Regions from separate parts of the Duganella violaceipulchra genome, predicted to be linked through region 3. Evidence: predicted binding sites of a transcription regulator. Region 3 holds the regulator's gene; each other region holds the start of a gene.
The links. The regulator LexA, encoded in region 3, represses DNA repair genes until DNA is damaged. The targets are predictions, from matches to a motif close to ACTGTATNNNNATACAGT.

Region 1: a site for LexA is predicted at 4,130-4,147, ahead of KVP70_RS09540 (error-prone DNA polymerase). Genes of this name have one in related genera too.
Region 2: a site for LexA is predicted at 6,669-6,686, ahead of KVP70_RS31305 (VRR-NUC domain-containing protein). Genes of this name have one in related genera too.

What each region holds. Positions count from the first base shown of each region.
Region 1 covers NZ_JAHTGR010000004.1:220,146-229,780, reverse strand. Annotated here, with positions in the region: gene KVP70_RS09555 (porin) at 1-451, opposite strand, end outside; gene KVP70_RS09550 (LysR substrate-binding domain-containing protein) at 569-1,453, opposite strand; gene KVP70_RS09545 (TonB-dependent receptor plug domain-containing protein) at 1,547-3,949, opposite strand; gene KVP70_RS09540 (error-prone DNA polymerase) at 4,156-7,329, shown strand; gene KVP70_RS09535 (PRC-barrel domain-containing protein) at 7,326-7,745, opposite strand; gene pyrG (CTP synthase) at 7,969-9,635, shown strand, end outside.
Region 2 covers NZ_JAHTGR010000031.1:26,128-35,762, reverse strand. Annotated here, with positions in the region: gene KVP70_RS31345 (winged helix-turn-helix transcriptional regulator) at 1-253, shown strand, start outside; gene KVP70_RS31340 (ATP-binding protein) at 317-2,512, shown strand; gene KVP70_RS31335 (GGDEF domain-containing protein) at 2,647-3,768, shown strand; gene KVP70_RS31330 (hypothetical protein) at 3,772-3,981, shown strand; gene KVP70_RS31325 (phasin family protein) at 4,050-4,613, shown strand; gene KVP70_RS31320 (hypothetical protein) at 4,674-5,441, shown strand; gene KVP70_RS31315 (hypothetical protein) at 5,438-5,674, shown strand; gene KVP70_RS31310 (hypothetical protein) at 5,893-6,606, shown strand; gene KVP70_RS31305 (VRR-NUC domain-containing protein) at 6,710-8,350, shown strand; gene KVP70_RS31300 (ATP-dependent DNA helicase) at 8,347-9,635, shown strand, end outside.
Region 3 covers NZ_JAHTGR010000004.1:118,186-127,820, reverse strand. Annotated here, with positions in the region: gene accD (acetyl-CoA carboxylase, carboxyltransferase subunit beta) at 1-463, shown strand, start outside; gene folC (bifunctional tetrahydrofolate synthase/dihydrofolate synthase) at 547-1,836, shown strand; gene KVP70_RS09050 (SPOR domain-containing protein) at 1,859-2,869, shown strand; gene KVP70_RS09045 (CvpA family protein) at 2,887-3,375, shown strand; gene purF (amidophosphoribosyltransferase) at 3,415-4,938, shown strand; gene KVP70_RS09035 (cystathionine gamma-synthase family protein) at 4,995-6,239, shown strand; gene KVP70_RS09030 (hypothetical protein) at 6,299-6,793, shown strand; gene lexA (transcriptional repressor LexA) at 6,824-7,462, opposite strand; gene rpsF (30S ribosomal protein S6) at 7,753-8,139, shown strand; gene priB (primosomal replication protein N) at 8,158-8,463, shown strand; gene rpsR (30S ribosomal protein S18) at 8,479-8,769, shown strand; gene rplI (50S ribosomal protein L9) at 8,804-9,256, shown strand; gene KVP70_RS09000 (replicative DNA helicase) at 9,377-9,635, shown strand, end outside.

The DNA.
Region 1 (9,635 bases), 100 kb from region 3:
TATTGCTGGTGCGGATATTCGTGCCGGAGTCCGGGAACAAGTTCTTGGAGCTGCCTGCGTAACCGGTATTGAACGGGTCGACGATATTGACCAGCGTGGTGTGGTAAGGCGTGTACTGGCGGCCGAGGGCGATCGAGCCGATCGCGGTTTTCAGTCCGACCAGGGCCTGGCGGTTGAATATGGTGCCGGCCGCGTCGATCTCGCCGGTGTCGATTTTGGTGCCGGCCTCCAGCGTGAAGAATGCCGACATGTCGCCGCCCAGCTCCTCGCTGCCACGGAAGCCGATGCGCGAGGCGGAGCCGGCGCCGCTGGTCACCTTGGTGAGGTTGCCGGCACTGCCGCCGCGATCGCCGACGATGGCGGCATCGACGATGCCGTAGATCGCGACCGAGGACTGGGCTTGTGCCGTGGCTGCGCCCAGGGCGAGGACTATTGCTGCCGCTTGTTTCATGCTGTCTCCTTGATGTATTTTTTATGATTGGCTTGCAAATCAATCATAGGGCTGGCATCCATGCATCACCAAACCAAAGAGTGTCGCCATCGATTCAATTAATGAATCGCTGCGGAGTCAGTCAGCGTGAAACGTCGGCAATACCTCTCGTTTAAAGACAGCTAATACAGGGTTTTCGTTGTCGCGCCGGTGAACGCACACCATCTGCACCGGTTCGGTCTCCATCTTTCTCATCACCAGACCGTCGAACCTGAGCCGCCCCGCGCCTTCGGCAATCAGGGCCACGCCCAGGCGGGCGCGGACCAGGGCCAGCATGGTGTGCACCTGGCCGACGTGTTCGATAATGTCCGGTTCCACACCCGCCTTGGCGAACCGCTCGCTCAGCATCTGATGAAACGGCCGCGCGTCAAATGGCGAGTACATCACGAAAGGCTTGCCGTGCAAGCTCTGCAGCGTAGGCTCCAGCGGCCAGTTGCCGGCGTCGTCCTCATGGATGGCCAACATCAGCGATTCGGTCGCCAGCAGCGTGGTTTCAAGTTCCGCGTTGAGTGTGTGCGGGCGCATCAGGCCCAGGTCCAGCTCGCCTGAATTGAGCGCCTCGACCTGCGCCGTGCTGACCAGTTCCTTCAACGTCAGGGAGATGCCGGGGCAGCGCTCCCGCAGTCGCCGGACCACCTCGGGGAGCAAGCTGTAGCCCGACGCGGAGGTGAAACCGATGGCCAGATGTCCCTGCTCGCCCTTGGCGGCTCGGCGCGCCGTGAGCACCGCCTCGTGCGACAGCCGAAGGATGCGCGTGGCCTCCGGCAGGAACGCCTTGCCCGCGACGGTCAGCCGCACCACGCGGCTATTGCGCTCGATGAGCTCGGCGCCGACATTATGCTCCAGCAGCCGGATCTGGCGGCTCAATGGCGGCTGCGTCATATTCAACCGCTCGGCCGCGCGGCTAAAGTGCAGCTCCTCGGCCACGGCGACAAAACAGCGCAACTGGCTGATCTCAAACATCTTCCACCTCTCGCGGCGTTAAAAAACCCCGTAAGTTGCTGGTCAACTTACGGGGTTCAGTGTACAGGCGCGGCAGCTTCCGCGAGCGGAAGCTTAGAACTTGACGTACAGGCGGCCGAAGTAGGAAGCGCCGTTCAAACCGAACTGCACGCTTTCATACTTGAAACCGTTGTCGGTCTCGTCGGCGTTCTGCGACGTCGGCTTGACGTTGAAGATGTTGTTGCCGCCGAAGGTGAACTTCATGTTCTTGTTGATGCTGTAGGTGAAGCTCAGGTCGGCCGAGGTCTTCGACTCGTAGTGCTGGTTAGGCACGCCGGCCGCCGTACCGCTGAACGTGCCCAGGGTTTGCGGACCGAAGTGGATGATCTTCAGGTCGCTTTCCCACGGGCCGGTCACGTAGTCGAAGCCCAGCGTGGCCTTCGAGCGCGGCGCGCCTTGCTCGATGTACAGGCGTTCCTTCTCCGACAGCAGCACGTCCTCGAAGCCTTTGAGCGAAGCCGGCGGGTGGATGCCGGTCACTTCCGTCTTGCTGACGTTGAGCGCCAGGAAGGTGGTCAGCTTGTTGGAACCGAAGTTGGTCTTGTGCGACGCGGTCAGGTCCAGGCCCTGGGTCTTGGTGTCGACCGAGTTGACGAAGAACTGCGCCTCGCCCACGCCCAGCTTGGCCAGGCGCTCGGCCAGGTCGGGATAGGTGTCGGCGTTGAAGCGGCCCGACAGCACGATGCGGTCCTTGATCTTGATGTTGTACAGGTCGGCGGTCACGGAGACGGCGGCGTTCGGCGTCCAGGTGGTGCCCAGCGTGAAGCTGGTCGACTTTTCTTCCTTCAGTTTCGGGATGCCGGCCGCGTTGGCGACGGCGCCGCCGTTGGGCGCCAGCACCACGTCGGTCGGCACGCCGCCGATGAAGTCGGTGAAGGTCGACGAGAAATAAACTTGTTGCAGCGACGGTGCGCGGAAGCCGGTGCTGCCCGAACCGCGCAGCAGCACGCTGTCGGCCACGCGCACGCTGCCGGCCAGCTTGCCGGTGACGGTGGAGCCGAAGTCGCTGAACTTCTCGTAGCGCAGCGCGCCCTGCAGCTTGACGGTCTTGCTCAGGTCCGCTTCCAGGTCGAGGTAGGCGGCGGTGCTGTGGCGCTTGGCGTTGACCTGGTCGGCCGGCTGGAAGCCGGGGAAGCCCTGGCTGCCGGCGTTGCCGCCGAAGCCGATGCCGTCGACGTCGTTGTACGAGCCGGGCTCGCCGGCGAAGATCTTGTAGTTCTCGCTGCGGTACTCGCCGCCGAAGGCGACGTTCAGGCCGTCGCCGACCAGGCCGTCGTAGTAGTGGTTCAGGTCGAGGTTGGTGGTCAGCTGCTGGAACGAGAAGCCGCCCGCATCGAAGCGGTCCGGGCTGATGCCCTTGCCGCCGGCCAGCAAGTCCTTGTTGGCGATCGAGGCGTTGATCGTATGGCTGATGTTGTAGCGCATCTTGTTGTAGCCATAGGTCTGCGACACATCCAGGTTCCAGTCGCCGACCGTGCTGCGGTGGCCGAGGATGGCGTACTGGTCGTCGATGTCGGCGTTGATGAAGGGCACGAAGCCGTTCGGGTACATGGCCGCCGAGTTGCGGCTCGGGATGTCGTCGGAACCGATGCCGCCGCGCGCGAAGGCGGCGCTGGAGGCGTTGCGGGTCTGGCCGCCGGCGGTGAAGTACAGCTTGCCCGTGCCGGTGGTCGGCAGTTCGCCGTTCAGGTAGATGGTCTGGTTCTTGGTCTTGGTGTCGCCGATGATGCGCGGGTTGTCGGCCTCGGCGCGGTTGGAACGGCCGCGGTCCAGGTATTCGCCGGTGATGCCGAGCGAGCCGCCGTTGCCGATCTCGAAGCCGCAGTAGGCCGAGGTCATGTAGTTCTTGCCGTCGCGCTTGGAGTATTCGCTGAAGCCGGCGACGGCTTCGCAACCCTTGCTTTTCTTCAGGCCGATGTCGATCACGCCGGCGATCGCGTCCGAGCCGTACTGGGCGGCGGCGCCGTCGCGCAGCACCTGCACGTCCTTGATCGCCAGCAGCGGAATGGTGTTCATGTCGGTGCCGGTGTTGCCGCGGTTGCGGGCGCCGAACAGGTTGACCAGCGCGGTGGTGTGGCGGCGCTTGCCGTTGACCAGCACCAGGGTCTGGTCGGAACCGAGGCCGCGCAGCGCGGCGGAGTCGACCAGGTCGGCGCCGTCGGAGCCGCTCTGGCGGGTCGAGTTGAACGATGGCGAGATGTAAGTCAGCGTTTGCGCCAGGTCGAACTGGCCGCCTTGTTCTGTGGACTTGCTCATCGGGATGATATCAACCGGCACCACGGTGTCGGTGGACGAAGTGGTCGCGCGACGCGAGCCGACCACGCTGACCGATTGCATCGGGGTGTCTGGCTTGGCTTCCTGCGCTGACTGCGCGAAAGCGGATGGTGCGAGGCTGAGGGCGGCTGCGCCGTAAAGGCTGAGCAGTACTGCATGACGTAATTGGGTGTTGGCGAACAAGTTTTCTCTCCCGTGAAAAATTTGATTTTAGTCAAATAGCTCATCAGGACATGACTTTTCTGACAATTTTGCGGCCAAACTTTATTTACTGTTGTTTTGTCGCGCCAGAGTGGCGACTGCACTACGTAGTGCTACGTAGCGTCATAGTTTTAGCCGATAAGCCGGCGCGCGGTGTATTATACTGTATAAAAACACAGTGACAAGCCATGACGCCCATCGCCACGCCGTCCACGCAGGGCTTGCCGGCCTATGCCGAGCTGTTCTGCCTGACCAACTTCTCCTTCCTGCAAGGCGCCTCCAGCGCCGAGGAGCTGGTCGCGCGCGCCGTGCAGCTGGACTACGCCGCCCTGGCCATCACCGACGAATGCTCGCTGGCCGGCGTAGTGCGCGCTCACGCCCAGGCCAGGGAGGCCGGCCTGCCGCTGCTGATCGGCAGCCATTTCCACCTGAAGCATCCGGACGGCAGCCCGGCCTTGTCGCTGATCGCGCTGGCGCAGGACCGCGAGGGCTACGGCAATCTCTGCGAGCTCATCACGATAGCGCGCAACCGGGTCGCCAAGGGCAGCTACCTGCTGACGCCGGCCGACCTGGCCGCGCCGCCGCCGGCCTATGCCCACTTGCAAGGCTTGTCCGGCTGCCTGATGATTTTGCTGCCGCATTACCCGGCGTTCCAGCCGGACGACGTCGACCGCCTGCACGCGCAGGCGGCGTGGATGGAGGTGACGTTTCCGGGCCGTAGCTGGATGGGCCTGAACCTGTTGCAGCGCGCGCTGGACGAGGCGCACCGCCTCAGCATCGACGAGGTGGCGCTGCAGCACGGCATGCGGGTGGTGGCGCTCGGGCATGTGTGCATGCACGTGCGCTCGCGCAAGCCGCTGCTCGACACCTTGTGCGCGGTGCGGGTCGGCAAGCCGGTGGCCGAGTGCGGCTACGCGCTGGCGCAGAACGCCGAGCAGCACCTGCGCTCGCGGCTGCGGCTGGCGAACCTGTATCCGCCGCAGGCGCTGGCGGAAACGCTGAACATCGCGCGGCAGTGCAGCTTCAATCTGAGCGAGCTGCGCTACGAATATCCGCATGAGCTGGTGCCGCCTGGCCACACGCCGGGCAGCTATCTGCGGCAGGAAGTGTATGCCGGCGCGCAGCGGCGCTTTCCGGCCGGCGTGTCCGACAAGGTGCGCGGGCAGATCGAGAAGGAGCTGGTGCTGATCCGCGAGCTGAAATACGAGCCTTATTTCCTGACGGTCTACGACATCGTCCGCTTCGCCCGTTCGCAGGACATCCTGTGCCAGGGCAGGGGATCGGCGGCGAACTCGGTGGTCTGCTATTGCCTCGGCGTGACCGAGGTCGATCCCGAGCGCAGCAATATGCTGACCGGGCGTTTCATTTCCAGGGAACGCGACGAACCGCCCGACATCGATGTCGACTTCGAGCACCAGCGGCGCGAGGAAGTAATCCAGTACATCTACAAAAAATACGGCGCGGACCGGGCCGCGCTGGCGGCCGTCGTCATCAGCTATCGGCCCAAGAGCGCGCTGCGCGACAGCGGCAAGGCGCTGGGCGTGGACCTGGCGATCGTCGAGAAGGTGGCCAAGGCGCACCACTGGTTCGACGGCCGCAACGACCTGCTGGGCCGGCTGGCCGAGTGCGGGCTGGACCCGGAGTCGCAGCTGGCCCAGCAATGGGCCGCGCTGGCGGTGACCTTGCTGGGCTTCCCGCGCCACCTGTCGCAGCACCCCGGCGGCTTCGTCATCGCGCACGAAAAGCTGTCGCGGCTGGTGCCGATCGAGGCGGCGACCATGGAAGGACGCTGCGTGATCCAGTGGGACAAGGACGACCTGGAAGAGCTGGGCCTGATGAAGGTGGACGTGCTGGCGCTGGGCATGTTGACCGCGTTGCGGCGCGCGCTGGCGCTGGTGGGCGCGCAGCGCGGCGCGCCGTTCCGCATGCAGGACATTCCCGCCGAGGACGCCGCCACCTACGACATGATGTGCGAGGCCGACACCATCGGCGTGTTCCAGATCGAGTCGCGCGCGCAGATGAGTATGCTGCCGCGCCTGCGGCCACGGGTGTTTTACGACCTGGTGATCGAGGTCGCGCTGGTGCGGCCGGGGCCGATCCAGGGCGGCATGGTCCATCCCTATCTGCAACGGCGCATGCGGCGCGAGGACGTCCACTTCCCGCCGCGGCTGGAGGAGGCGCTGGGCCGCACCCTGGGCGTGCCGATCTTCCAGGAGCAGGTGATGCAGATCGCCGTCATTGCCGCCGGCTTCACCGAGGGCGAGGCCGACCAGCTGCGGCGCGCGATGGCCGCGTGGAAGCGCAAGGGCGGGGTCGACAAATACCAGCAGCGCATCATGGACGGCATGCGCGAGCGCGGCTACGACGAAGCGTTTGCGGCCGCCATCTGCAGCCAGATCCAGGGCTTCGGCGAATATGGTTTCCCCGAATCGCACGCCGCCAGCTTCGCGCTGCTGACCTATGCCAGTTCCTGGCTCAAGTGCCACGAGCCGGCCGCCTTCCTGTGCGCGCTGCTCAACAGCCAGCCGATGGGTTTCTACAGCCCGTCGCAGCTGGTGCAGGACGCCAAACGCCACGGCGTGCAGGTCCGCGCGATCGACGTCGCCGTCAGCGGCTGGGATTCATCGCTGGAAGAGCGGGTCGGCCGACGTAATCAGCCGGCCGTGCGGCTGGGCTTGTCGCTGTTGAAGGGCATGCGCGCCGACGCGGCCGAGCGCATCGAGCAGGCGCGCGCCGCGCAACCGTTCGCCGACGTGGCCGACCTGGCGCGGCGCGCCGACCTCGACCGCCACGACCTGCAGGTGCTGGCCGGCGGCAATGCATTGCGAGCGCTGGCAGGCAACCGGCGGCAAGCGTTATGGCAGGCGGTCGGCGCCACGCCGGACAAGGATTTGCTGCGGCCGACCACGCCGGACGAGGAGATCCCGCTGCTCAAGCCGCCGACGGAAGGGGAGGAGATACTGGGCGATTACCGCTCGCAGGGATTGACGCTGGGCCGGCATCCGCTGGCGCTGCTGCGCCCCAAGCTGCTGGAGCATCGCTTCATGCCGGCGTCCACGCTCAACACCTACACCAACGGCATGCTGGCGCGCGCCTGCGGCATGGTCACGGTGCGCCAGCGTCCCGGCACGGCCAAGGGCGTGCTGTTCGTCACCATTGAGGACGAGACCGGCAACGTCAATGTCATCATCTGGCCGGCGCTGGTGGAGCAGCAGCGGCGCGAAGTGCTGGGCGCGCCGCTGCTGGGTGTGTATGGCGTGTGGCAGCAGGAGGGCATCGTGCGCCACCTGGTCGCCAAGCGGCTGGTCGACATGTCCCACCTGTTGGGACGGCTGCCGACCATCAGCCGCGATTTCTGCTAGCGCAGACCGGCGCTGCGGTTGCCGCTGGTGCCGTAGTAGGTGTGGATCTGGCTGGCCCAGGTCTGGTTGGCCATATTCGGCCAATGGTCGCTATTGAAGCCGGGCGCGTCTTCGATGCGTTCCTTCTCCAGGTTCAGCGTGAAGCGCTTGTTGACGGTGTCCAGCGTCAGCGCCTCCCACGGCACGGCGAACAGCTTTTCGCCCAGCGTGAACACGCCGCCAAAGGCCATCACCGCATAGGCGATGTTGCCTGTGCGCATGTCGAGCATGATTTCCTTGATCTCGCCCAGGTGCTCGTCTTTGAGGTTGTGGACGTGGTTGCCGATCAGCGTGTCGGCGCCCATCAGTTCCGGACCAGGGCCCTTGTGGCCGTGGTCGACATACATGCCCAAGGCATCGAGTTCTTCGTAGTTCATCATGACCTCCCTGATTGAGTGAGTTGTCATTTTTGCCTTGTTGAAGACGCCGGTCTGTACGGTGCAACACAGTGCTGGCGGATAGGCAAACTGGCTATTTTTGCACTTTCTTTCATACGACTTTCCCTGCCGGTTGCGGATTTTTCCGGGCAGGAAGGTGAAGAATCGGACGTTTTAGGGTATAATTTCAATTTCCCGCACGTGCCGTTCGGCACCATCTGCAATGACCAAATTTGTCTTCGTCACCGGCGGCGTCGTGTCTTCCCTTGGTAAAGGGATAGCCGCCGCCTCTCTCGCCGCGATCCTCGAATCGCGCGGCCTCAAAGTCACCATGCTCAAGCTCGACCCGTATATCAACGTCGATCCTGGCACGATGAGCCCTATGCAGCACGGTGAAGTCTTCGTCACCGACGACGGGGCCGAAACCGACCTCGACCTCGGCCACTACGAGCGCTTCATCTCCACCCGCATGAAAAAGGTGAACAACTTCACCACCGGGCAAATCTACGAATCGGTGATCCGCAAGGAACGCCGCGGCGAGTACCTGGGCAAGACCGTGCAGGTGATCCCGCACATCACCAACGAAATCCAGGACTACATCCGTCGCGGCGCCGAAGGCTACGACGTGGCCCTGTGCGAAATCGGCGGTACCGTGGGCGACATCGAATCGCTGCCGTTCCTGGAAGCGGCGCGTCAGCTGAGCCTGCGCGCCGGCCGCAAGAACACCGCCTTCGTTCACCTGACGCTGGTGCCGTTCATCGCCTCGGCTGGCGAACTGAAAACCAAGCCGACCCAGCACTCGGTGCAGAAGCTGCGTGAAATCGGCATCTCGCCGAACGCGCTGCTGTGCCGCGCCGACCGTCCGATCCCGGACGACGAACGCGCCAAGATCTCGCTGTTCTCGAACATCGAAGAGCACGCAGTGATCTCCGTGTGGGACGTCGACACCATCTACAAAGTACCGCAGATGCTGCACGACCAGGGCCTGGACGCGATCATCTGCGAAGCGCTGGACCTGAACCCGGCCCCGGCCGACCTGTCGGTCTGGAGCCGTTTGATCTACACGCTGGAACATCCGAAGACCGAAGTGTCGATCGGCATGGTCGGCAAGTATGTGGAACTGACCGAGTCGTACAAGTCGCTGACCGAGGCGCTGCGCCACGCCGGCATCAAGAACGAATCCAGGGTCAACATCGAGTACATCGACTCGGAAGAGATCGAGACCACCGGCTGCGCCGCGCTGGGCAAGTACGACGCCATCCTGGTACCGGGCGGCTTCGGCAAGCGCGGCGTGGAAGGCAAGATCATGGCCGCCCAGTTCGCCCGTGAAAACAAGATCCCCTACCTGGGCATCTGCCTCGGCATGCAGGTGGCGCTGATCGAATACGCCCGCCACAAGGCCGGCCTGACCACCGCCAACTCGACCGAGTTCGACCTGGAAACCTCGCAGCCTGTCGTCGCCCTGATCGACGAATGGCAAGGCCAGGACGGTAAGGTCGAGAAACGCGACGAGAATTCCGACCTGGGCGGCACCATGCGCCTGGGCGCGCAAACCTGCGCCATCAAGCCGGGCACGCTGGCGTCGGAAATCTACGGCGCGGTGGTCACCGAGCGTCACCGTCACCGCTACGAAGCCAACAACCACTACCTGCCGCGCGTGGAAGCGGCCGGCCTGGTGGTCGCGGCCCGTACCCCGACCGAAGACCTGTGCGAAATCATGGAACTGCCACGTACCGGCGAGAATGCCCACCCTTGGTACATGGGCGTGCAGTACCACCCAGAATTCAAATCGACCCCGCGTGACGGCCACCCGCTGTTCACGTCCTACATCAAGGCAGCATTGGCCCACAAGGCCGCCGGCGCTAACCGCCTGCACGCTGTGACTGATAC
Region 2 (9,635 bases), on a different contig from region 3:
CAGGGAGATCGGCGGCGTCAGCGAGAAGATGCTGGCGCAGACCCTGGACGCGCTGGCCACCGACGGCATGGTGCTGCGGGTGGCGCACCAGGTGGTGCCGCCGCATGTGGAATACAGCCTGACGCCGCTGGGGCGGCAGGCGGCCGAGCGGCTGGAAGTGCTGGTCGACTGGATCGAAGACAACTTCCCGTTGATCCGGCAAGCCCAGGACGAGGCTGCGCTGGCGGCGGCCCAGGCCAGTAGAAAGGCTTGACCCGGCCCGCCCATCCTGTGACACTGGCTGTTATCACGTACTGCGGAGCGGAAACCCTCACCCATGCAGCCGTCACTCCCCCATCAGCCCAACCTCGTGTTGGTCGCCACCAATACGAACTTCGATCTCGTCCTGCTCCGTATCATGCTGGCCCGCCACGGCTTGGGGGTCGAACTGGTGCGGCGCGGCGACGAGGCGCTGGCGCTGGCCGCCGGCGGCAAGGTCGCGCTGGCCTTGCTCGACGTCGCGCTGGCCGGCAGCGCGCGGCTGGAACTGTGCCTGCGCATGCGCGCCGCCTGCGGCGACAAGCTGCCGTTGTTCCTGCTGTCCGCCAGCCCCAGTCCCCACGAGCGCGAGCGCGCCCGCGAAGCCGGCGTCAACGCCTACCTGCCGCTGTCGCTGCCCACCGAAGACATCGCCGAACGCGTGCTGCTGGAGCTGAAGGCGATCTCGCCAGCCCCGCCGGCGGCCGACATGCCGACCATGGCGACGCTGGAAGTCAATTACCACCACATGCTGTCCGGCTCGCCGGACGCCATCCTGCTGATGCAGCGCGGCAGCAACCGCGTGCTGGACGTCAACCGCCAGACCCGCATCCTGTTCGGCGCCACCGAGACCGAGCTGGTGCAGGCGACCCTGCCCGCGCTGTGCCCGCCGCAGCAGCCCGACGGCCGCGGCTCGGCCGAAGCCTTCGCCGGCTATGTCGACCAGGTGATCGCCGGCGGGGTCCAGGTGTTCGAGCTGTCGGTGCTGCACAGTTCCGGCCGCGAGATCCCGTGCGAACTGCGCATGGTGCCGCTGAACACGCCCGAACACCGCCTGATGCATGTGCGCATCGTCGACATCACCGGCCGCAAGCTGTCCGAACAGCTGCGCGACGGCAAGAACCAGGTACTGGAAATGATCGCGCGCGGCGCGCCCCTGAGCGACACGCTGGAACGCCTGACGCTGCTGATCGAATCGCAGGCGCCGCCGGTGCTGTGCACGGTGATGCTGGTGGCGGCCGACGGTGTCACGCTGCTGAGCGCGGCCGGTCCCAACATGCCGGCCGAGTACATGGCGGCCATCCACGGCCTGGCGGCCGGTCCGGTGGCCGGCTCCTGCGGCACCGCCGTGCACCGCAAGGAAACCGTGGTGGTCAGCGACACCTACCACGATCCGCTGTGGGCGCCGTACAAGGATATCGCCGTCCAGTACGGCCTGCGCGCCTGCTGGGCCATGCCCATCCTGCTCGACCCCGGCACGGTGCTGGGCAGCTTCGCCATGTACTACCCCGAACCGCGCAGCCCGACCGAAGACGACCGCCGCCTGATCAAGGCCGCCAGCCACCTGGCCGGCATCGCCATCGCCAGCACCCGGCGCGAGGCCGAACTGCTGCGCCACCGCGAACACCTGGAAGAGCTGGTGCAAGCGCGCACCGCCGAACTGCTGCGCGCGAAAGAGGAAGCGGAGCACGCCAACGAAGAGCTGACCACGGCGCTGGACAACCTCAGCCTGACACAGGAAGAACTGGTGCGGCGCGACAAGCTGGCGGCGCTGGGCGCGCTGGTGGCCGGCGTGGCCCACGAACTGAACACGCCGATCGGCAACTGCCTGACCATGGCCGGCAGCATGAGCGAACGCACGGCCGAACTGCGGCGCGACCTGGGAGGCGGGCTGCGGCGCTCGGTGCTGGAAAGCTATCTGCAACAGGCGGCCGACGCCGACGCCGTGGTGCTGCGCAACCTGAACCGCGCCGCCGCGCTGGTGGCCGGCTTCCGCCGCATCGCGGTCGACAGTGGCAGCTCGCAGCGCAGCCACTTCGTGCTGGGCCACCTGGTGGCCCAGTTGCTGCAATCGACCCAGGCCGCGATCGAGCAGCATGGACTGGTGCTGGTCGAGGAGGTCGAACACTGGCTGGAGCTCGACAGCTATCCCGGCCCGCTGCTCCAGGCGCTGGAAAACCTGATCGACAACTGCGTCACGCACGGCTTCAACGGCCGCGGTCACGGCACCATCACGATCCGGGCGCAGGACGCCGGCAACGGCGAGATCGCCATGTCGGTGACCGACGATGGCGACGGCATCCCGAGCGCCAACCTGCCGCGCATCTACGACCCCTTCTTCACCACCCGGCTTGGCGCCGGCGGTTCCGGCCTGGGTTTGTACATTACACACAACATCGTCACCGGGGTGCTGGGCGGCCACATCGACGTCGTCAGCCAGCTGGGCGCCGGCACCACCTTCACCATGCGCCTGCCACGGGCGGCCCCACTGTGACCCGGGCTCAACAATTTTCCTTTGCGCAATTATTGCAGCCGTATAATAGGTTGTATCAGACCGGCAAACAGCCGGCGCCCAGCGGAGAGACTAGTCCCGTGCACCCACATCCTGCCCAGCCTGCGAAAACGGAGATGGCCACCCTGCGCTGCGAATTCAGCGACGCCGCGGCCGAACGCGCCTTCCTGCGCCACCACCTGGCGATGACGCAGGCGCAATTGCGCGTGACCTTTGTCTTCTGCTCCCTGTTCTACCTGTGCTTTGCCGCCACCGACGCGATCTGGCTGGGCTACAGCCTGCGCACGGCGGTGCTGGCCTGTGCGCGCCTGCTGGTGGCGGTCACCGCGCTGGGCGGCCTGGTGCTGCTGCGGCGCCGGCCCGATTCCCTCCCGGTCACGCGCGGCGTGGCCAGCGTGGTGGAGATAGCGGGCGCGGCCGGCTTCCTGCTGATCGCCGCGCTGCGCCCGGGCGAGTTCTCGCTGCACGCGATTTCGATGTCCATCGTCGTCATCGTGATCTACATCTACATTCCCAACCGCCTGCTGTACGCGGCCGCGATCGCGGCGCCGGCCACGCTGGGCTTCATCGTGCTGGCCGAGCAGCTGGGCGACCTGCGCCGGGTCGAGCTGGCCACGATGGCGGCGCTGCTGACGCTGACCAATGTGTTCGGCTACGTGGCCGCGCGCCGCTACCAGTTGCTGCTGCGCGACGAATACAGCGCGCAGACGGTGCTCAAGAACCTGTCGGTGCGCGATCCGCTGACCGGCTGCTACAACCGGCGCCACCTGCACGAGCAGCTGCTGGAAACGGAAATCTCGCGCGCCCAGCGCTACCGGCTGAGCCTGACGGTCATCATGAGCGACCTGGACCACTTCAAGGCGGTCAACGACACCTACGGCCACAACGGCGGCGACGCGGTGCTGCAACGCTTCGGCGCCCTGCTGCAATCGATGACGCGCGACAGCGTCGACAGCGTGGTGCGCTACGGTGGCGAGGAGTTCCTGCTGATCCTGCCGGAGACCGACCTGGACGGCGGCGTCCTGCTGGCCGAGCGCCTGCGCCACGCGCTGGCCGACACGCCGGTCGCGTATGATGGCCAGCAGATCCATATCACCGCCAGCTTCGGCGTGGCCAGCGTCGACTTCGCGACCTCCGCCCACGAAGCCCACCTCAACATGATCGCCTCGGCCGACGAATTGCTGTACGCTGCCAAGAACGGCGGCCGCAACCGCGTCTGCTCACGACAACTGGTATGAACTATGATCCACATCAAGCGCTATGCGCTGGCCGCCGCCTTGCTGGCCCTGTGCTGCAGCAGTCTCAACGCCGGTCCGGCGCCGTGGTACAAGTGGCGCAGCAAGATCGACAACTACCTCAGCTGCTCGCAGACGCCGCTGGGGCCGGGCTGGGAAAAAGACTCGGGCCCCTATAAAGATAGCCGTTGCGAAAAGTTGGTTCTTGCTAAATAATGGGGTCGCAATAACAGGGGGAACCCCGGGGCATTACTGGCTACATTTCATCATCTTGAGGAGACTGTATGTTTACAAATCCCGAACAATTTGCCAACGCCACCAAAGCACTGTTTGAATTTCAACTCGAAACCTTCAATAGCCTGACCAGCAAAGCCGTGCAAGGCGTCGAACAGGTCGTCGCCCTGAACATGGCCACCGCCAAAACCCAGCTGGAAGACGGCCTCGCCACCGGCAAGGAAATCAGCCAGGCCACCGATCCCAAGGCCGCCATGTCGCTGGCCGCCGCCAAGATGCAACCGGGCGTGGCCGGCGCCGCCGCCTACAACCAGCAACTGGGCAGCATCATCGCCGAGATCCGCGAAGAATTCACCCGCGCCGCCGACGCCCACATGACCGAAGCCAAGAGCACGCTCAGCGCCCTGATCTACGACGTCACCAAGAACGTGCGTCCCGGATCGGAGAACGCGGTGCAGATCGTCAAGACCGCGATCGACAACGCCTTCAGCGGCTACGAGCAGGTGACCAAGGCCACCAAGCAGGCGGTCGAAGCGGTGGAAACGCAAATCGCCAAGGCCAACGCCCTGGTCGATCAAAACACCGTCAAACCGGCCAAGGCCGCGAAAAAATAAGCTCGTTCAACTCCCCGCACCAGCCAGGCCCGCGCGCCTGGCTTTATATTTTCCGGATCCATGCATCCTGACCAACAGTTCGACGATCAGAACCTGATGCGCGCTGAGGCGATTCTGCTAGCACATGAGGTCGCACGCGACTACTTCCAGGGCGAACTCTACGATCGCCATAACAACCGTTTGCAAGGTATGACCCTTGAACGCCAGGCCGGCGACGTGCTGGATCTCGATGAAGTGACGGTTGGACGCTTGTTCATGATTCCTGACGGCTCCATAGTCTGGGCACTGAAGGTGGGCGAAAACGCCGATGCCCCGGCTGGTCTGGATATCCAGTCCAGCAATCCCTTTCTCGCCGAAGACGAAACCAATAGCGTGATTGCATTCCGTGACGAGATCGGACCTGCCATGTGGCTGGATGCGCTATATATTCGCCGGCTCATGCTCACGCACAATGCCCCCGAGCGTTTGGCGACAGTGTCGTTCGGACTGATGGCCATCACCGCATACCGACTGGGATTTCAACATATCAGCCTCTTCGCCGCCGGAATGGGGCCGCTTGAACCAAATGATCCCGACAGCTTCATCGGCTATGACGTATGGCCAAAATTCGGCTTTGACGCCCCCGTCATTCCTGCTGAATTGAACCGTTTCCCGATACGGGAATTGGACTCCGCTCACACGGTACAAGAAGTCATTGCAGCAGCGCCTGGATGGTGGGCAGCGCATGGCACAGGACGAAGAATGCAATTCGACCTGACCGCCGGGAGCCGTAGTTGGAACGTTCTGCTAAACTATCTGTACGAGGCATTGCAGGAGCAGCAGCCATGACAACCGCAAAGAAAGCCCAAAGCACCAGCTACAAGCTCGAAGCGGCTGTACGCCGCTCCAAACGGGCCGCCATGCATATAGTCCTTGAGCGTGAGGTCCAGCCGACGGAAGGCAAGATTCGCGTCGCACTGGGCGGAACTCCCATTCCCCGCGATATGCAGGAATCACTATTCAGCTCTTCGGCTATTAATATCCCGGAATTCGGTTTAGCTCGTAAAAAGTTGGGCAAATGAAGGTCTGGAGATACCTTCGGTAGCTGCTTCAGCCTTCACCTGCGGAGCCTCAGGTACCGCCGTTCATCTTGCGTCAAGCGGAAAATCATGTTCGCATTGTGAACGAATCCGCGCAGATCGCGGCTAAGAGCACAGTCCTTGAGACTCGCATATCCAGGCTCGGTGTCGCCAATGACCACTTGGCGCAACTAAAAGCGCTGTCTGCGAACTACCCTCGCATGCAAATCACTCGCCTTGCGCAGTTTGAACTCGACATCAAGAAAATCGAGGCGGAGGTTCGGGAGTTAGAGATGCTTCACCCTCTACAACGTGATGATCTACACGACGGTTGGGTCTACCGCGTGCCGCTGCGCTTTGATACTCCATTAAGGTTCCTGCTTCAACACGGCAACGAACATAATGATAAGACCCTGCATCCCGCTCACCTTCCGTCGGAACATGGCTATTGGCAGCCAAAGCTAAAAAGTTTTCGGGCTATGGGAATCGACATTGATGAAGGGCCGCAGTCAATGATGGCGTCACCTATCGGTCCCATTCCGCTGGATGGCGGCGCCTACCTAAAATTTCTGATCGTAGTCCGTTCGGCGGCCGAAGCCCAAGGGACCATTCAACAGCGCCGGGAGCTAATCACGGCAGAACTAACGCGACCTCAGTGGGAGCAATTCATTGCACACCCCGGCCATCACGTCGATCAAATTTGCGATTACTACTTTCCGAGCTTTCTTGCTACAGTTCCTAGTCTCCCCCGAGATACTGCGACTGCGATGTGGGAAGTTGCAATGAATACTCCCGAAAAAATCGAACTGGCGACAGACGAGCAGCTACTGGCGTTCAAGGGCATTGGGCCGGCCGTCCTGCGCAAGTTGAGAGCCAGATGCAGAGAGGTCACCAAGCACCGCAACGAGCCCAGAGGCGACGTGGTAAATCAATAAAGACGATTCAATAGATCGCCCAACTTTTTATTTTGCTGGGCAAGCGGCGCCGAACACGATACACTGTACATAAACACAGCTATCGCGGCAGCTTATTCCGGCAATGATCAAAGTTCTAGAAAATCCCTTGTACTACCTGGACAACTTCCATCAGGTACTGACGTGGATAGGCGACCGCTACGACGACTTGCTGACCGCCGAGGAGCGCGACTTCCTGGCCGCCTTCCCCGCCCTGCCGCAAGCGTCGCGCGCGCTGTTCGTGCGCATGGTGATGCGCAAGGGGACGGTGTTCCGCGCCAGCAAACTGGTGTACGCCGAGATCGGCAGCACGCATGAGGCGGCCCGTCCGCTCGTTGCCTTGGGCCTGATCGAGGAAGACCCGGCGCTGGACCTGGACCAGCTGTTCGAACTGCTGCAAAAACCCGAGATCGGCAAGATCTTCCAGCTGCCCCCGCACCTGCGCCAGCTGCGCAAGGCCGACCAGCTGGAAGCGCTGCGCGCGCAGTACGAAGGCGAGCACCGCTACTCCGGCTGGTACCAGGGCTCGGGCGACCACTGCTACCGCAACCTGACGCAGGAACTGTGCGACCGCCTGCGGCTTATTTTCTTCGGCAACTACCACCAGGACTGGACCGAGTTCGTGTTGTCCGACCTCGGCATCTACCAGTACGAAAAGGTCGACTTCTCGCCGGCCGCGCGCGGCTTCCGCAGCCGCCGCGACATCGACGACTTCCTGGCGCTGCACCGCTGCCATGAACGCTTCATCGAAGGCGAAGCGCCGGCCGACGTGATCCGCGACCTGCCGCCCTGCCCGGCCGACAACGAATGGCTGCGCAGCCGCCGCGACAAGCTGACCTTCCAGATCGCCCAGCACCTTGAAAAGCTGGCCGACTGGCCGGCCGCGCACGCGCTGTACGCCAGCTGCAACTACCCCGGCGCCCGCGCGCGCGCCGTGCGCGTGCTGGAAAAAAACGAACAGCCGCGCGCCGCCTTCGAGCTGCTGCAAGCGGCGCTGCAGGCGCCGGAAAGCGAAGCCGAACGCCAGCAACTGCTGCGCATGCAGCCGCGCCTGGCGCGCAAGCTGGGCCACGCCAAGCCGGCGCCGCACGCGCCCGCGCAGCCGCTGCGCATCGACCTCAGCCTGCCGCCGCCGCCGCAAGCGAACTACGTCGAGTTCGTCGTGCGCGACCACCTGACGCGCGCCGACGCCCCGGTCTACTACGTCGAGAACGCGCTGATCAACTCGCTGTTTGGCCTGCTGTGCTGGGACGCCGTGTTCAGCCCGATACCGGGCGCCTTCTTCCATCCCTACCACCGCGGCCCGGCCGACCTGCACAGCGCCGATTTCCAGCGCCGCCGCGCGCAGCAGTTCGCCGCCGCGCTGGCGCAGCTCGACGGCGACCAATACCGCGCCACGATACGCGCCAACTTCGCCGCCAAGGCCGGCATCCAGTCGCCCTTTGTGTATTGGGAGGCGCTGGACCCGGCGCTGCTCGACCTGGCGCTGGACTGCATCCCGGCGCTGCACCTGAAGCGCGCCTTCGAGCGCATCCTGGCCGACATCAAGGCCAACCGCAGCGGCTTCCCCGACCTGATCCAGTTCTGGCCGGCCGAGCGCCGCTACAACATGATCGAAGTCAAAGGCCCGGGCGACCGCCTGCAGGACAACCAGCTGCGCTGGATAGCCTACTGCGCCACGCACGACATGCCGATCTCGGTCTGCTACCTGCAATGGGCGGCTTGAGCGTGCCTCGCTACACGATCGCCGTGCGCGCGCTGTGCGAGTTCACCGCCAAGACCGGCGACCTCGACCTGCGCTTCACGCCGTCGCCGACGGCGCAGGAAGGCATGGCCGGCCACGCCGTCGTGACGGCGCGGCGCGACGACGATTACCAGACCGAGCTCGCGCTGTGCGGCGATTTCGGCCCGCTGCACGTGCGCGGCCGCGCCGACGGCTACGACCTGCGCGCCCGGCGCCTGGAGGAAATCAAGACCTACCGCGGCGACCTGAAGAAGATGCCGGACAACCAGCGCCAGCTGCACTGGGCGCAGGTCAAGATCTACGGCCACCTGCTGTGCGCCGACCAGGGACTGGACCAGGTCAACCTGGCGCTGGTCTACTTCGACATCGGCAGCCAGAAGGAAACCGTGCTGCAGGAAGAGCATACGGCCGCCGGGTTGCAGGCCTACTTCGCGCAGCAATGCACGCTGTTCCTGCAGTGGGCACAGCAGGAAATGGCGCACCGCGCCGAACGCGACCTGCAACTGAAGGCGATGCGCTTTCCGCACGCGGACTTCCGCTCTGGCCAGCGCCAGCTGGCCGAGGCGATGTACAAGGCCAGCAAACGCGGCGTGTGCCTGCTGGCGCAGGCGCCCACCGGCATCGGCAAGACCGTCGGCAGCCTGTTCCCGATGCTCAAAGCCAGCGCCGAGCACGGCGTCGACAAGCTGTTCTTCCTGGCCGCGAAAACCTCGGGCCGGCAGATGGCGCTGGACGCGGTCGAGGTGATCCGCAGCGGCGCGCCGCTGCTGCCCTTGCGCACGCTGGAGATGGCGTCCAAGGCCAGCGCCTGCGTCAACCCGGACCAGGCCTGCCACGGCGATTCCTGCCCGCTGGCCAGGGGTTTCTACGACCGCCTGCCGGCCGCGCGCCAGGCCGCGCTGGACCTCATGCTGCCGCCCGCGTCCGCTGACTCCGCCCCCACCCTGCTCGCGCTGGACCGCGACACGCTGCGCGCGGTCGCGCTGGCGCACCAGGTCTGCCCCTACTACCTGAGCAGCGAGATGGCGCGCTGGTGCGACATCGTCATCGGCGACTACAACTACTACTTCGACCTCAGCGCCATGCTGCACAGCCTGACCTTGCTCAACGACTGGAAGGTCAACGTGCTGGTGGACGAGGCGCACAACATGGTCTCTCGCGCGCGCAAGATGTATTCGGCCGACATGGAGCATGCCGCGCTGCGCCTGCTGCGCAAGCTGGTCCCCGAAGAATTGAAGAAGCCGCTGGACCGTGTGCACCGCCAGTG
Region 3 (9,635 bases):
GATGGGCTCCGTGGTCGGCGAGCGCTTCGTGCGCGGCGCGCAAGTGGCGCTGGAACAGAAGGTACCGTTCATCTGCATCACCGCCACCGGCGGCGCCCGCATGCAGGAAGGCCTGCTGTCGCTGATGCAGATGGCCAAGACCACCGCCATGCTGACCAAGCTGTCCGACAAGAAGCTGCCGTTCATCAGCGTGCTGACCGATCCGACCATGGGCGGCGTATCCGCTTCGTTCGCCTTCATGGGCGACGTCGTCATCGCCGAGCCGAAAGCGCTGATCGGCTTCGCCGGCCCGCGCGTGATCGAAAACACCGTGCGCGAGAAACTGCCGGAAGGCTTCCAGCGCGCCGAGTTCCTGGTCACCAAGGGCGCCGTCGACATGATCGTCGACCGCCGCAAGATGCGCGAAGAAATCGCCCGTCTGATGGCACTGCTGCAAAATCAAGCTGTAGAGGTACTGGCCTAAGATTCGGCCAGTTCCCCACGCTACGGCGCGCAATCGGCTATCATGCCGGCCTGCGCGCCGTTTTTCATTTCTGAGCCCCCATCATGCCGAATCTCCCAACTACTTTGCCCGCCTGGCTTGCACTGCTTGAGTCGCGCCACGCCGAAACCGTCATCAACATGGGCCTGGACCGCGTACTCGCCGTCAAGGAGCGCCTGCATTTGAGCTTCAGCTGCCCGGTCATCATGGTCGCCGGCACCAACGGCAAGGGCTCGACCTGCGCCATGCTGGAATCGGTGCTGATGCGCGCCGGCTACAAGGTCGGCCTGTACATCAAGCCGCACTTCCTGGACTTCAATGAGCGCGCCCGCATCAACGGCGAACTGGCCAGCGACGAAGTGCTGGTGGCCGCCTTCAATGCGGTCGAGGCGGTGCGCGGCGACACCCCGCTGACGTACTTCGAATTCACCACGCTGGCCATCATGCACCTGCTGGCAGGCGCCGGCATGGACGTCGCGATCCTGGAAGTGGGTTTGGGCGGCCGCCTGGACGCGGTCAACATCGTCGATGCCGACGTCGCCATCGTCACCAGCGTCGATATCGACCATACCGACTATCTGGGCGACACGCGCGAGGCGATCGGCTTCGAGAAGGCCGGCATTTTCCGCGCCGGCAAGACCGCGATCTGCTCGGACCCGGTGCCGCCGCAATCGCTGATCGACCACGCCGAGGCTATCGGCGCCGACCTGTGGCTGATGGGCCGCGACTTCAACTATTCCGGCGACAAGCAGCAGTGGAACTACGGCGGCCGCTCGCAGCGCCGCAATTCGCTGGCCTATCCTAGCCTGCGCGGCGCCAACCAGATCCTCAACGCCGCGGCCGTATTGGCTGCGCTGGAAGCGCTGAAGATGGAATTGCCGGTCGGCGCGCAGGAAGTGCGCACCGGCCTGGTGACGGTGGAGCTGCCGGGCCGCTTCCAGGTGCTGCCTGGCCGCCCGACCGTGATCCTCGACGTGGCGCACAATCCGCACGCGGCCTCGGCGCTGAACCAGAACCTCGGCAATATGGGCTTCCACCCCTACACCTACGCCGTGTTCGGCTCCATGCACGACAAGGATATCGACGGCGTGATCGCCGCCATGTCCGAGCATGTGGACCACTGGTGCCTGGCCAACCTGCCGTCGCCGCGCGCGGCCAGTGCCTCGGAACTGGCGGCCAAGGTGCAAATCGTGCAGGCGGAAAAAGCCGAGCGCACCATCAATATCTTCGACGATCCGGCCGCAGCCTATGCAAATGCGATCAGCCGAGCCGGGGAGAATGATAGAATTGTGGTCTTTGGATCTTTCCTCACGGTCGCCGGCGTCATGGCGGCACGAAAATCCGCATTCCATTGAACGCACAGGACTGAAATCACGCATGGGCTTGTTCTCGAAACTCGGTAAAAACAAGCAAGAGACCGCTGGTCAGGACAGCGGCTATTACACCAGCGCAGATGACCAGGCCGCGTCGGAGCGCGCACGCTCCAAGCGCGCCTCGTCGGCCGATGGTTCCGCCAACTCCCGCCGCAGCAAAGACCGCGAAGCGGATGATCCGGTGTTGCCTGAAAAGAAACGCGCGCGCCGCCGCCTCGTGGGCGCCATCGCGCTGGCGCTGGGCGTCGCGATCGGCTTGCCGATGGTGCTCGACTCCGAACCGAAGCCGCTGGCGTCCGATATCGAAATCAAGATTCCCGCCAAGGACAAGCCGGCCGAGGCCGCGCCTGTGCCAACTCCGGCCCCGGCCGCCGCCGCGCCGGTAGCGCAGAGCGCCGCGCTGGACAGCCGGGAAGAAATCGTCGACGACGTCAAGCCGGCCAAGCCCGCCGCGCCGCTGGTGGTGGCGCCGGTCAAGGTCGACAGCGCCAAGCGCGACGCCGAACTGAAGGCCGAAGCCAAGGCCAAAGCGGAAACCATCGCCAAGCTCAAGTCCGACAACGAAGCCAAGGCCCGCCAGGACGCCGACTACAAGCTGGAAATCGAACGCAAGCAGGCCGAAGTGAAAGCCGAAGCCAAGGCCAAGGCCGAAGCCGAGCGCAAGCTGGCCGAAGCCAAGGCCGCCAAGCAGGCCGACAGCGCCAAACCGGCCGCGACGTCGGAAGACGCCCGCGCCCTGGCCATCCTGGAAGGCAAGGCCGCCGCCAAGCCTGCGGCCGCCGCCGAAACCGGCCAGAAATTCGTGCTGCAGGTGGCCGCGCTGAGCGACCAGGGCAAGGTCGACGAGCTGCGCGAAAAATTGAAGAAGGCCGGCATCAGCTCCTACACGCAAAAGACGCCGTCCGGTGACATCACCCGCGTGCGCGTGGGGCCGTTCACCAACAAGGATGAGGCCGAAAAAGTGCGGGCCAAGCTGAGCGCCATGGGCCTGAGCGGCCGTCTCGAAACCGTCTGACCCAGCAGGCGCCCGACGTGACGATATTTGATTATCTGGTGATTTTTGTATTGGTCGCATCGGTCATCATCGGCATGGCGCGCGGCCTGGTGAAGGAAGTGTTGTCGCTGGCGGGCTGGGTGGTGGCCTTCGTGGTCGCCAATGCCTACGCCGCCGTGCTGGCGCCGATGCTGCCGTCGGTGGTGCCGGGCGAGGTGCTGCGGCTGATCCTTGCCTTTATCGCACTGTTTGTCGGTGTGAAGATTTTGACGGGCCTGTTGGCCATGGCGCTGGGCGCCTTGCTCGATGCCGGTGGCCTCAGCCTGGTCGATCGCGCGCTGGGCATGGTGTTCGGCTTTGGTCGCGGCCTTGTCATTGTGCTGGCCGGTGTCATCCTGTGTGGGATGACCTCGGTACCGCAACAAGCATTCTGGAAGGATGCGCTATTGAGTCCGTTCGCGGAGACCGGAGCGCATACGGTGAAAGCCTTGCTTCCCGCTGCCATGGCGCAGCATGTGAATTTTTGAATTCTTTAAATCAGTAGCACCCAGTCCAGGAGCAACATCATGTGTGGCATCGTCGGCGTCGTTTCTCATCAACCTGTCAACCAACTGCTGTATGACGCATTGCTGCTGCTGCAGCACCGCGGCCAGGATGCGGCAGGTATCGCGACCAATCACAGCAGCATGTTCGCCATGCACAAGGCCAACGGCCTGGTTCGTGACGTTTTCCGTACCCGTAACATGCGTACGCTGCAAGGCAATTCCGGCATCGGTCACTGCCGCTATCCAACCGCCGGCTCGTCGAGCGAGGAAGAAGCGCAACCGTTCTACGTCAACGCCCCGTTCGGCATCACCTTGGCGCACAACGGCAACCTGACCAACTGGGAACAGCTCAAAAAAGAAATGTTCCAGAACGACCGCCGCCACATCAACACCGATTCCGATTCGGAAGTGCTGTTGAACGTGCTGGCCCACGAGATCCAGAAAGCCACCACCGGCATCTCGATCGACGCCGACACGATTTTTGAAGCCGTGACCGTGCTGCATCGTCGCGTGCGCGGCGGCTACGCTGCCGTGGCGCAGATCGCCGGCGTCGGCCTGCTGGCCTTCCGCGATCCGTTCGGCATCCGTCCGCTGTGCCTGGGCATCAACGAAACCGAGCAGGGCGCCGAGTACCTGATCGCCTCCGAGTCGGTGGCGCTGGAAGGCATGGGCTTCCGCTTCGTGCGCGACATCGCGCCGGGCGAGGCGGTCTTCATCGACGCCGACAAGCAGCTGCATTCGCGCCAGTGCGCCGACAATCCGTCGCTCAATCCATGCGTGTTCGAGTTCGTCTATCTGGCGCGTCCGGATTCCGTCATCGACGGCGCCTCCGTGTACGCCACCCGCCTGAAGATGGGCGAGTACCTGGCCGAGAAGATCAAGCGCGAATTCAAGGACGGCGAGATCGACGTCGTCATGCCGATTCCGGATTCGTCGCGTCCGGCCGCGATCCAGCTGGCGCTGGCGCTGAACGTGGAATACCGCGAAGGCTTCATCAAGAACCGCTACATCGGCCGCACCTTCATCATGCCGGGCCAGGCCGCGCGCAAGAAGTCGGTGCGCCAGAAGCTGAACGCCATCGCCTCCGAGTTCAAGGACAAGGTCGTGCTGCTGGTGGATGACTCCATCGTGCGCGGCACCACCAGCCGCGAGATCGTGCAGATGGCGCGCGAAGCCGGCGCCAAGAAGGTGATCTTCGCTTCGGCGGCGCCACCGGTGATCTTCCCTAACGTGTACGGCATCGACATGCCTACCCGCGACGAGCTGATCGCCTATGGCCGCAGCACCGAGGAAGTCTGCCGCGAGATCACCGCCGACCACCTGGTGTACCAGGACATCGACGCGTTGAAGCGCGCCATCTCCGACGTCAACCCGGCGCTGAAGAACTTCGAGGCTTCGTGCTTCGACGGCGTCTACGTCACCGGCGACATCTCCAAGGACTACCTGGACAAGCTGGAATACGCGCGCCACCATCCCAAGGCCGCCGGCCCCGAGGACGCTGGACGCTCGCAACTGAATCTGAATCTCGCGACCGCCGAAGGCTGATGTCGCGCCCGGTGCGGATGAGTCCGCACCGGGCTTTTTTTTTTGACTGCTTGAATATGAACGACAAGAAGAACTACGGCTTCACCACCACCATCCTGCACAACGATCGCCAGAAGGGCATCGAGCACGGTTCGCTGCACAAGCCCATCCACACTTCGGTCGCCTTCGGTTACGCCGACGCGCGCCAGTTGGCGTCCGTGTTCCAGGGCAAGGAGCCGGGCTTCCGCTATGGCCGCCAGGGCAACCCGACCATCTCCGCGCTGGAGGACAAGGTCAACCAGATGGAGCAGGGCGTCGGCACGATCTGCTTCGCCACCGGCATGGGCGCGATCGGCGCCGTGTTCCAGTCGCTGCTGCGCGCGGGCGACCATGTGGTGTCGTCGTCTTTCCTGTTTGGTAACACCAACAGCCTGTGGCAGACCACCATGGCGCAGGGCGTGGCCGTGTCCTTCATCGACGCCACCGACGTCGCCAACGTCGCCGCCGCCATCACCGACCAGACCCGCGTGGTGTTCGTCGAGACCATCGCCAATCCGCGCACGCAAGTGGCTGACCTCAAGCGCATCGGCGAGCTGTGCCAGCAGCGCGGCATCCTCTACATCGTCGACAACACGATGACCACGCCTTACCTGTTCCGTCCGAAGGCTGTCGGCGCCGGGCTGGTGGTCAACGCGCTGACCAAGTCGATCGGCGGCCACGGCAACGCCCTGGGCGGCAGCCTGACCGACACCGGCGCCTACGACTGGACCCGCTACCCGAATATCTACGAGAACTACAAGAAGGCCGCGCCGCTGCAATGGGGTCTGGCGCAGATCCGCGCCAAGGGCTTGCGCGATTTCGGCGCCTCGCTGGCGCCGGAAGCGGCGCACCACATCGCCGTCGGCGCCGAGACGCTGGCGCTGCGCATGGAACGCACCAGCGCCAATGCGATGGCGCTGGCCAGGCTGCTGGAGGCGGACGAGCGGGTGGCCGCCGTCTATTATCCTGGCCTGGCGTCGCACCCGCAGCACGCCATCTCCGGCGAACTGTTCCGCAGCTTCGGCTCGCTGCTGAGTTTTGAGCTGAAGGACGGCATCGACTGCTTCGACTTCCTGAACCGCCTGAAGCTGGCGATTCCGGCTTCCAACCTGGGCGACACGCGCACTTTGATCATTCCGGTGGCGCACACCATCTTCTTCGAGATGGGGGCGGAACGCCGGGCGTCGATGGGCATCGCCGAATCGTTGATACGGGTGTCGGTCGGCATCGAGGATACCGACGATCTGTTGGACGATTTCACCTGCGCACTGGAAGCTTGCTGAGCATCGCGCCGAGTTGTGATAATCTAAGCTTTCAATTTTGCTAAGCGGGAGGGGGTGTTATGAGAGCAGCATGGGTACTTGCCTTGACCGTGCTGTCGACTAACGCCTTCGCCGACGAGCAGGCCCGCCGCCTGGCGCGGCAGGCCGAGATCGAGTACTACACCAGCCACTACGACGGCGCCGATATTGCGCTGGCCCGTTTCAACTGCCAGCCTCCTAACATCCCGATGCGCCCGGCGCTGGCCGGCGGCCCTGCGGTGACGCGGGCGCTGGCCGCGTGGCGCAGCTGCTACGACCAGTTCCTTGCCAATTACAATGCCGCGCTCCCGGTCGGCAAGAGCATCCCGCCCGACCTGGCCGACCTGATGACAGATGATGAAATGGACGCCGCGCAGACGTTGATGAGCGAGGTGTTCGTGCGCGTGGCGGATGAGGCCAAGCGCCAGGCGGATGCCGTCACGCTGGCGCAGGCCGCGTGGGAAGGCCGGCGCGGCGACATCGCCTTGAGCGCGCGCGACCTGTCGCATCTGCCGGAGACGGCGGGCAAGCGCTAGGCGCGCAAGCCGCCGGTCCTGCCGCAATGCTTAGTGCCAGCTGCGCATCAGGCCGACCGCCAGGCCTTCCAGCGCGAACTCGTCGGCTTCGGGATCGACCTTGATGATCTTGAAGTCCGGGTTCTCCGGCAGCAGTTCGACGAGCGAGCCGGTCTTGCGGTAGCGCTTGACGGTGACGTCGTTGCCGATGCGGGCCACGACGATCTGGCCGTTCTTGGCGCTATCGACTTTTTTGACGGCCAGCAGGTCACCGTCCATGATGCCGGCGTCGCGCATCGATTCGCCGCGCACCTTCAGCAGATAGTCCGGGCGGGAGGAGAACATGGCCGGATCGACGCTGTAGCTGGTCTCCAGGTTTTCCTGCGCCAGCATGGGCGAGCCGGCGGCCACGCGGCCGATCAGCGGCAGCGACATCATCAGCGACACCGGTGCCTTGGAGGCGGCCGGCTCGGCGTGCACGCCCAGCAGGCGGATGCCGCGCGAAGTGCCGGCGGCGATCTCGATCGCGCCCTTGCGCGCCAGCGCCTGCAAATGCTCCTCGGCCGCGTTGGCGGATTTAAAGCCCAGCTCATTGGCGATTTCGGCGCGGGTCGGCGGGAAGCCTGTGTTTTCGATGGCATCCTTGATCAGATTGAGAATTTGTTCCTGTCTTGCGGTGAGCTTGATCATAGAGTGCTTTAGGCCTGTGTATATAGACAGTCTGTATTTTTGTACAGTGTGAGACGAAATGCAAGGGAATTTGTTGCTTAGCACGAAATAATTTCATGGTGGGGTCAAGTCTGACATTCGGACACGGCCTCGACCGTAGCTTCGTACTACGGTCGAGGCCGTGTCCGAATGTCAGACTTGACCCCGGATTGTCTTTTGGCGGAAAAGCTGCTATAGTCGCGGGCTTACCTCTTCCCACACCTGTCTTGACGCCAGGGTGGGCTATATTCACAGTCCTTAAGGGAGTTTGCATGCGTCACTATGAAATAGTATTTATCGTCCATCCGGACCAGAGCGAGCAAGTGCCCGCCATGATCGAGCGTTACAAAGCCTCGGTAACCACCCGCGGCGGCTCCGTGCACCGTGTTGAAGATTGGGGCCGTCGTCAGATGGCTTACTCGATCCAGAAACTGGCTAAAGCACACTACATCTGCATGAACATCGAATGCGACAACGAGACCCTGGTCGAGCTGGAAACCGCCTTCAAATTCAATGATGCCGTGCTGCGTCACCTGACCGTCAAGATGAAGAAGGCGGAAACCGCTCCTTCGCCGATGATGAAGTCGGTACAACGTGAAGATGCAGCGAAATCGCATCGCACCGAAGCTCCAGCAGTTGCTGCTGCTCCTGCGGCCTAATTGTTGCCAGGAACCGAGCTGAATCAGCTCCAGTTTATTGCCCTCATCGCCGAACGGGACGCCTTGCGCTATACCCCGGCCGGCATGCCGATCGTGAACGCTGTACTCCAGCACCGATCCCAGCAGATGGAGGCAGGCATCGCCCGATTGAGCGAGTTTGAAATTTCCGCGGTTGCCGCGGGCGAGATTTCAGGCCGCTTCAGTCAGGCGCCACTGGCAGGCATGTATCAGTTCACCGGTTTTCTGAACAAGAAGAATCGCAATAGCAAAAGCCTGGTGTTTCACATCATTGATTTTAGTGCTGTCCCAGACAGCTCAATTTAGATACAGGAGCCTAAAATGGCATTCGGTAAAAAGTTCGACAAAAACAAGCTCAAGCTGAAAGAAAAGCGCAAGCAACAGAATCCTTTGTTCAAGCGTAAGAAATTCTGCCGCTTCACCGCAGCAAACGTAGAACAAGTTGACTACAAAGACGTCGACACCCTGAAAGACTTCGTCCAGGAAAACGGCAAAATCATGCCAGCACGTCTGACCGGTACCAAGGCGCACTACCAGCGCCAAGTTGACACCGCAATCAAGCGCGCTCGCTACCTCGCGCTGCTGCCTTACACCGATCTGCACCACGCTTAATCGCGTCGTCTAGATAAGATCCTGGAGAAGAACTATGCAAATCATTCTGTTAGAAAAAGTCGTCAACCTGGGCAACCTGGGTGAAGTCGTTAAAGTTAAAGACGGTTACGCACGTAACTTCCTGATTCCGCAAAAAATGGCTCGCCGCGCTACCGCGTCCGCCGTTGCTGAATTCGAAGTCAAGCGCGCTGAACTGGAAAAAGCTGCTGCTGAAAAGCTGGCCGCTGCTCAAGCTCAAGGCGAGAAACTGAACGGCATGACCGTGAACGTTTCGCAAAAAGCTGGTGTTGACGGCCGTCTGTTCGGCTCCGTCACCAACTTCGACATCGCTGAAGCGCTGACCAAAGCTGGTTTCGCTGTTGAAAAAGCTGCTGTGCGCATGCCGACCGGTCCTCTGAAGACCGTTGGCGAGCACCCAGTGAGCGTCGCTCTGCACACCGACGTGGTGGTGGAAGTGACTGTTGCTGTCGTAGGCGAAGCTGCCTAATACTTTTCCAGACGGAAACGTCTGGTAAGTGTTGTAACACATTGAAAAGCCGGGCTTGCCCGGCTTTTTTCTCGTCATAAATTTGTAATACGGCCCAAGCAAGCAGGTATAATTCGCGCCATGAACGCCCCCTCCGATCCGCAAGTAGATTCACTCCGCGTCCCGCCGCATTCCATCGAAGCAGAACAGTCCGTTATTGGCGGCCTGCTGCGCGATAATGCGGCGTTCGACCGCATTGCGGATATGATGCATCCGGAAGACTTTTACCGCTACGACCACCGCATCATCTTCGAGCAGATCGTCAAGATGATCAACAGCTCGCGGCCGGCGGACGTCATCACCGTGTTTGAAACCCTGACCCAGCTGGGCAAGGCGGAAG